DNA from 2 places in the Nocardiopsis sp. iso_238 genome. Region 1 is predicted to be linked to the other one. Evidence: riboswitches for the same ligand, from Rfam matches in the RefSeq annotation. Region 1 holds a riboswitch; the other holds the start of a gene.
What was found. A riboswitch is a leader RNA that binds a small molecule or an ion and turns the genes downstream of it on or off. The one in region 1 is predicted to bind thiamine pyrophosphate.
Positions count from the first base shown of each region.

Region 2: linked by a shared signal. The riboswitch ahead of AC0VYL_RS22575 (ECF transporter S component) and the one ahead of tenA (thiaminase II) in region 1 are both predicted to bind thiamine pyrophosphate.

Region 1 is NZ_CM149668.1:1,707,758-1,711,748, reverse strand. It holds gene AC0VYL_RS07610 (hypothetical protein) at 1-379, opposite strand, end outside; gene AC0VYL_RS07605 (HNH endonuclease family protein) at 569-1,213, opposite strand; TPP riboswitch at 1,441-1,539, shown strand; gene tenA (thiaminase II) at 1,529-2,182, shown strand; gene AC0VYL_RS07595 (nitroreductase/quinone reductase family protein) at 2,186-2,662, opposite strand; gene AC0VYL_RS07590 (universal stress protein) at 2,808-3,731, shown strand; gene AC0VYL_RS07585 (alpha/beta hydrolase) at 3,973-3,991, shown strand, end outside.
Region 2 is NZ_CM149668.1:4,990,560-4,994,550, forward strand. It holds gene AC0VYL_RS22570 (ABC transporter ATP-binding protein) at 1-1,160, opposite strand, end outside; gene AC0VYL_RS22575 (ECF transporter S component) at 1,163-1,801, opposite strand; TPP riboswitch at 1,884-1,991, opposite strand; gene AC0VYL_RS22580 (glycoside hydrolase family 19 protein) at 2,131-3,021, opposite strand; gene AC0VYL_RS22585 (transglycosylase domain-containing protein) at 3,313-3,991, opposite strand, start outside.

The DNA.
Region 1 (3,991 bases):
CGTAGACGGGGACGGGGGTGAGCTTGTTGAACCCCACCCCGTGCGCGAAAAGCACGATCGGGGCGAGCACACGGTCCAACTCACGGCTGACACTGGTGGCCAACGCCAGGTCGAAGCGAGTGCGGATCGCCTGTTGCCAAGGCACCACCACCGCCTCAATGGCGCCCAGCCATTCCTGGACACCCGCGCCGAACACGGCGTGCGGGGCGATGGTGAACACCACCTGCACACGGTGGTCGGCGGCCAATACGGCGATGGGGTCCATGAGCCGCTGCGCGTCAGCGACCGTGTGTGCGATGGCCAGGACCCTCTGGCAGTCCGGCCAGGTCGTCCAGCGTTCCGGTTCCACCCCGACCGGCGTGTGTATCCACTCCTGCACTCTGTGCCTCCCTGAGTCCCGCCCACCGGATGTGGGCGGCTACTGGGAGAGTGCGTGACCTGCTTGGACAGAGGGCTGGACACCCGGTTGGACACGGACTGGACAAGCACCTGAACGCGCTGGTGAAGGTCGCGTCCGGGTGGGATCGGCCGTGAACCACGGCCGATCCCGTTCAGTGCGAGCCCCGGGCTAGAGGGCCGGGGTGGTCTCCACGACCGCGTCGGGGCACGTGTCCGCGACGGACGTCAGCGCGGCGAGCTCCGCCTCGTCGACCGACAGGCTCCAGCGGGTCTTCACGGTGGTCCACTCGGTGACGTACCGGCAGTGCGCCTCCTCCGCCGGGGGCATCCACTCGGCGGGGTCCCGGTCGGCCTTGGACCGGTTGGAGGCCGCGCTCACGGCCACGAGCGCCACCGGCTCGTCCAGGTCGTTGGCGAAGTCCCGGCGCTGGTTCGTGCTCCACTCGGACGCCCCGGAGTCCCACGCCTCGGCCAGCGGGACCATGTGGTCGATGTCCAGGGAGCGGGCCTCGGTGATGGTGCGGCCGTCGTAGTAGGAGTGCCACTCGCCCCCGGTCAGTCTGCAGCGGTCCCCGACCTCCGGCGCGGTCTCGGCCTCCTCGATGAGGACCTCCGCGCGGGTGTGGCATCCGTTGCCGTCGGCGTCGACCCAGTGCGGGAAGAGGCTTCGGTCGTAGCCGGAACGGGACTCGTCCGCGACGGTGAGGGCGGAGATCGCGTCGGCCAGGGGCGTGGGCGCGGCGTACGCGGGGCTGGGGGCCAGGAGAGCGGCGGTGAGTGGGATGGCGGCGAGGGCTGCCAGGTGCGGGCGCATACGAAGGCCTTCCAGGTTGTTCACAGAACGTGTAGGTCCTGTGCCTGGGGGTCACGAGTCAAACCCGCGACCGCTCGATACGCCCGAGACCGGCGGGACGGGTCGTGACCAGTACGGACAAGCCCGGCCTTGCGGGTGTGGTTCCGGTCGGCCCTCCCGACCCTGGGACTCCGGACCGTAACGGGCTCCCCGAGGGCGGTCCGGTACGGGGCCGAACGGTAGGGTCCGGCACAGGCACGGGGTGCCCCGGACACACGGGGCTGAGATCACACCCGTCGAACCTGCTCTGGATCGTGCTAGCGAAGGGATCGCCTCATGACTGGTTTCTGTGCTCTCGTGTGGGAGGAGACGGCGTCGACACGGGACGCCATCGACGCCCTCCCGTTCGTCCAGGGGATCGGGGACGGCACCCTGAGCCGGGAACGGTTCGACTACTACATGGTCCAGGACGCCCTGTACCTGCGCGGATACGCGCGTGCCCTGGCCACGGCGGCCGCCAGGGCGGACACCAGCGAGGAGATCGCGTTCTTCGCCAAGGCGGCGCACGGCGCGATCGCGGTGGAGAGCTCCCTGCACGAGGGCACCGTGGGCAGTGTCGCGGAGGACGTCCAGCCGTCCCCGACCTGTACCGCCTACACCTCGTACGTGCTTTCGCTGGCGCACACCCAGGGCTATCCCGAACTCGTGGCCGGGGTCCTGCCGTGCTTCTGGGTCTACACCGACGTCGGTGAACGGCTCATGGCCAAGGCCGGGGACCTCAGTGACCACCCCTACGGCGACTGGATCGCCACCTACGGGGACGAGGAGTTCGCCCGGTCCACCGAGCAGGTGAAGGCGATCGCGGACCGGCTCGCCGCCGGTGCGGGCGAGGCGACGGTCTCCCGGATGCGTGAGGCGTTCCGGAGGGCCACCACCTACGAGTGGATGTTCTGGGACGCGGCCTGGCGCCAGGAGGCCTGGCGGCGCTGAGGCTCAGCGCTCCGGGACCGGGGTGAGGCGGAAGACGGGGATGACCCGGTCGGTCCGCCGCTGGTAGAGGGCGAAGTTGGGCCAGACCCCGCACAGACGTGCCCAGGCCCGGTCCCGGGGCGCCCCGGTGAGTTCCTCGGCCCGGACGGTCACCCCCCGCCCCGCCCCGCCGATCTCGGCCGTGCGCGCGGCCCTCAGGTTGAGCGCCCACGCGGGGGTGGAGTCGGCACCGAAGGCCGATCCGGCCACCAGGTGGTCCGTGCCGTCGGGGACGCACAGCAGGGGTGTGCGACGCGGTTGGCCGCTCTTACGGCCCCTGACGGTGAGCACGGTGTTGGGCAGCCCGGCGAGGTCGAGCAGACCGAGGCGCCCTCGGCTGAGGCGGTACAGGTTCCGGTCCAGCCAGGTGATCTGGGGCAGGAGTCGCGGTGTCCACGCGAGGGCCCCGATCCGTACGGCCAGGGGTGTGAGCAGGCCCATGTGCGCATCGTAGCCGTGCTGGGGGCGGCCCGCACTCCACGGTGACCCGCGGCGACACGCCTCACGGACTGGGATCCGCGCTGGGCGGGTGGAAGACTCCAGGCAGAGCCGTGACGTGCGCGGACGCTGCCGGAGGGGGCTGTCGATGGTGGAGGACGGGCTGGTCGCGCCGAAGGTGGTGGTGGGGATCGACGGGTCGCCCACCGCCTCGTGGGCCCTGCTCTGGGCGGCCGCGGAGGCCGACCGGCGCGGGTGGCCGCTGCACGTGGTGTACGCCCTGGCGATGCCGTTGGTGACCTCCCTCTACGCGGGGACCACCCGCTTCCCGCCCCCCGAGGAGGTCTCCGACCACGGCCGCCGGATCCTGGCCGAGGCCGGAGCCCACGTGCGCGGGCGCCACCCAGGGGTTCCCGTGGAGGAGGTCCTGGCGTTGGAGGAGCCGGGCGCCGCTCTGGCGCGGCGGACGGGCCCGGACGACCTCGCGGTGGTGGGTTCGCGCGGACTGGGCGCGGCGCGGTCGGTGCTGGACGCCTCGGTGAGCGTCCGGCTGGCGTCCCGGGCGGAGTGCCCCGTGGTCGTGGTGCCCGGGACCGGGGCGGAGAATCCCGCGGTCCCGCCGCGCCGGATCGTGGTGGGGGTGGACGGGTCCGACGACTCCCGGCGCGCGCTGGCCTTCGCTCTGCGGGAGGCCTCGCTGGTGGAGGGCGGTTCGGTGGTGGCGGTGCACAGCTGGCAGGTCCCGTTGCCGCTCGACTCCCGTTTCCTGGACGAGGGCGAGTGGTACCCGCCGGACGAACTGTTGGACCGGAGGGCGCAGGAGTTGGTGTCGGAGATGCTGGCCCGGGTCGTGGACGACGGGACCGAGGGGGTGGCCGTCTCCGTGGTGCGTGGCGGGCGGGAGGCCTCCGAGGCCATCGTGGAGGCGGGTACGGCGGCGGACCTGATCGTCGTGGGCTCCCGTGGACGGGGCAGCGTGCGCGGCCTGCTCCTGGGCTCCGTGAGCCAGGGCGTGCTGCACGCGGCGACCGTCCCGGTCGCGGTCCTGCCGAGGCGCCCCCGTCCCCGCTGACCCGGTACGGAGCACTCGCCGGTCAGTGTGAACCCGCTCCCAACTGGTGTGACGCCCCCCGGGCCCGGGAACTACTCCGGGCCCGGAGTAGTTCCCTCCAGTGAAGGAACGCACCGACACCCGGACCACACCCCCTGGGGTGACCACCATGGGACCTCGGCACGAACGCCCCGGCTCGGCCGGGCACGGTCGGCGGCGCACCGCCGTTCCCTCGCCCCTCCCCCGTCACCCGAGGAACCCGATGCCCCAGCTCCACCCCG
Region 2 (3,991 bases), 3.0 Mb from region 1:
CGCAGCGGCGCGAAGCGGAGTTCGTCGCGGACCGTGGCGGTGACGAACTGGTCCTCCGCGTGTTGGAAGACCGTTCCCACGTGCCGGGCCAGACGGCGGGCGGGCCAACGCACGAGCGGGCGCCGGTCGGCCTCGGCCAGGGGACCGCGCGGCAGGACCTGGCCCCGGTGCGGGCGCGAGAGCCCGGCCAGCATGGTCAGGAGTGTGGACTTGCCCGCGCCGTTGGGTCCGGTCAGGGCGGTGGCGGTCCCGGCGGACAGGGTGACGTCTACGTCGTCGAGCACCGTCCTCCGAGGTGCGGCGCGCACACCCACCTGGAAGGGGGTGCGGGCGGTGACGCCGGCGGTCTCCACCAGCGGTGCGCCGCCGGGCCCGGGTGTGAGCTCGGGGGCGGGTTCGTTCCCGGGGATCCACACGCCCTGGTCGGCCAGCGAACGGCCGTGTTCCGCGAACACCCGCTCCGGGGTGCCGTCCGCGATCACTCCCCCGCCGGGTTCGACCACGACGACCCGGTCCACCAGGTCCACGACGTCGGCCACCCGGTGTTCGACCAGTACGAGGGTGGCCTCGGTCTCGTGGAGCAGGCGGGAGAGCAGGTCGCGGACGAGCACCGCCCCGGCGGGGTCGAGGTTGGCGGTGGGTTCGTCCAGGAGCAGCAGGCGCGGCCGCATGGCCAGCGCGCCGGCGATGACCAGGCGCTGTTTCTCCCCGCCGGAGAGGGCGCCCGTGGAGTGCCGGAGGCCGTAGGGGAAGCCGACCTCCGTCAGGGAGCGCTCGACCCGGGGCCAGATGTGCTCGGGGTCCACCCCCAGGTTCTCCAGTCCGAAGGCGACGTCGTCCCCGGCCCGGGCCATCACGAGCTGGGTCTCGGGGTCCTGGCTGACCAGCCCGACGCCGCCCCGGCCGCGGTCGGCGGGTGCTCCGTCCACCAGCAGCGAGCCCTCGTGCTCCCCGCTGATCGCGCCGTCCTCACCGGTGAGCCCGGCCAGGGAGTGCAGCAGGGTGGACTTGCCCGCGCCCGAGGCTCCGAGCAGCAGGACCCGCTCCCCCGGTTCGACGGTGAGGTCCACCCCGCGCAGGGCGTACGTGTCACGGCCGGAGTGCTTCCATCCCCAGCCGGAGAGTTCGACGCGCGCCCCTCGTGCGTTGGGTCGTGTCACGGTCAGCCCCTGGCCGAGGGGAAGGGGGCCAGCGCGCCGGACCTGGCCAGCGCGGTGGTGAGCAGGCGCGCGCCGACGCCCGCGATGACGGCCGCGCTGAGCACCACGATCACGCCGTAGGTGAGCTGGTACTCGATCGGCCAGGTGACGTTGTAGGCGATGTTGTCGCGGATGGCCGGGGAGAGCCCGGCGACGGCGGCGGCGAGCACGGCCACGCCCATGTTCCAGCGCCGGTAGGCGAAGGCGAGGAACACCAGTTCGGGCAGCAGCCCCTGGAGGGTGCCGTCGACGACGACCATGACCCCCCACTGGGTGCCCAGCACGGCCGAGACCGAGGCGGCGGCGATCGAGGTGAGCAGGGCCGCGCCGGGCTTGCGGATGATGAGGCCGCCGAGCACGCCGGAGATCAGCCACATGCCGTAGACGACGGCCTGCCCTGGCGGGAACGCGACGAACAGCGGTGTGGTGACCGACCAGACGATGTTCCACAGCCAGAAGACGACGCCGACCGCGACGCCGATGACGGCGGCGACGACGATGTCGACGGTGCGCCAGCTCCGGGCCTTCGCGAGGACCTCCCGGACGGGGCCCCCGGGTTCGGCGGTGGCTCCGGTGCCGGTCCCGCGGTTTTCGGTACTCATGATGGTTGGTGTCCCTTCGTCGGGGTGACGAGGGCCCATGTGGCCAAGAGCGCCGGTCGGGCGCGCGCTGACGCACGCACGACGGCGGTTTCCTACGACTTCCTTCGCTGGCATGACCCAGATCAGGTGTGTAAGGGTCTGCGGCCGGGTGCCGCACTCTCAGCGCTCACGCGCTCCCCTGTCGGATTGGCTCCATTATGGGGCAAACAGGACGCGCGGTGAAGACCTTCCCTCCTCCGGGACACGAAGAAGCGGGGGCGCGCCCGGCGGTGGTCGCCGGTCGCACCCCCGCTCGGGTGCCGTCAGGGGTGCCTCACGGCACCCGGGGTTCAGCAGCTCAGGTTCGACCCCGTGGTGGTGCCGAGGATCTGGGTGAACTGGGTGAACGTGTTGATGCGGCTCTGCACCTGTCCGGGGTTGCCGCCGTTGCACTCGATCGAGCCGTTGATGGAGCGGATCGACTCGCCGAAGCCGTGACCGTCGACGATGGCGGTGTGCCCCGACATCGTCCCGGCACCGGACTGGGTGTTCCAGAACCAGAGTCCGGTCCGCCAGGCGATCGAGGCGTCCTGCTCGACCAGGTAGGGGTTGTTCAGCAGGTCGATGCCGAGGGCGTCACCGGCGGCCTTGTAGTTGTAGTTCCAGCTCAGCTGGATCGGGCCCTTGCCGTAGTAGGCGGACTGGCCGGCCGGACAGCCGAAGGGCTGGCTCAGGTCGCAGTAGTGCGGGTAGTTGTCCTCGTTGATCTCCTTGATGTACACCAGCCCGCCGGTCTCGTGGCTGACGTTGGCCAGGAAGGCCGCGGCCTCGCGTCGCTGCACCTCGACGCTGCCGGTGTTGGTGAAGCCCGGGTAGGAGCTCAGGGCGGTGGTGAGGCCCGAGTAGGTGTAGAAGGGGTTCCGGTTCGGGAACATCTGGTTGAACTGGGCCTCGCTGACGACGAAGTCGTTCGGGCCCGGCTGCTCACCGCCTCCGCCGTCGCCGCAGGGGCCCTGGTCGGCCCAGACGTCCGAGGTTCCGGGACGCTCGTTCTGCGTCCACCACTTGGCGGTGTAGTTGCGGCCTTCGAAGGAGACCTGGCCGCCGCCGGTGTAGACGGAGGAGGAGCTCCAGGCGGTGGCGCAGGCGGTGGCCGCCTGCGCGGCGGCCACCGGGAGGGTAACGAGCACAGCCGCGATCGCGCCGAGCGCGGCGAGCTGACTCAGGAGACGTCGGATCACGTGATCACACTCCTAGGGTGCGGCGCTGCGTCCGACCGCGCGCCGCGGGGGGTGACGTCACCTAAGCAAGAGTGGTCTAGACCTGTCAAGGTCCAGACCACGGATCGTGAGAACCGGATGACGGTACGGATCGGGACGGCGGCCCGCGACCCGGCCCGGCGGTCACCGGTATCCCGTGGCCACCGGGCCGAGGCGCCGCCCAGGGACGCGTCCGGGGGCGCGTCCAGGGCGTGTTGTTCGGATGCCTCGCCGCCGGCGGCGGCGCCGGGGAACGATCCCCGGGACACGCCCCTAGGTTCCCTCGTCGTCGCCCGTACCGTCCGCGAGGTCCTCCGCGTCCTCGGAGCCCCCGCCGCCCTCCTCGTCCTCGTCGTCGCCGTCGCCGCCCCGCTGCTCGGGCGGCTCGGTCTTCGGGTCACCGAAGGCGCCCGGCGACCCCGCGAAGGTGTCCGACGGCAGGTGCTTGGTGGCGCCGCGCATGCTCTCCTGCCAGATCGGGCCCGGGAGGGTCCCGCCGTAGACGATCTCGAAGTGCTGCCCGCCGATCGTCACGCCCTGGAGCGGGTTCTCCTCACCGCCGCGCACGTCGCCCACGACCACCGCCGAGGCGAGGTTCGGCGTGTACCCGGCGAACCAGGCGTAGGCGGCCCCGTCCGTGGTCCCGGTCTTGCCCGCGGCCGGACGCCCCAGGTCCAGACCCTTGGCGGTGCCCCCGTCGAAGGTCTGCTGGAGCAGGTGGTTGACCCCGTCGGCGGCGTTCTGCTGGACCGTGCGCTCACACTCCGAGGTGGTCTTGAACTCCGTGCCGGTGCCCTCCTCGGTCACCATGCGCACCGGGCGCGGCTCGCAGTACTCGCCCCTCGCGGCGAAGGTCGCGTAGGAGGCGGCCACGGTCAGCGGGGACACCTCCTGGTCCCCGAGGGTGAAGGAGCTCCAGACCCCGAGATCGCCGCCGTCAGCGCGGTGCACC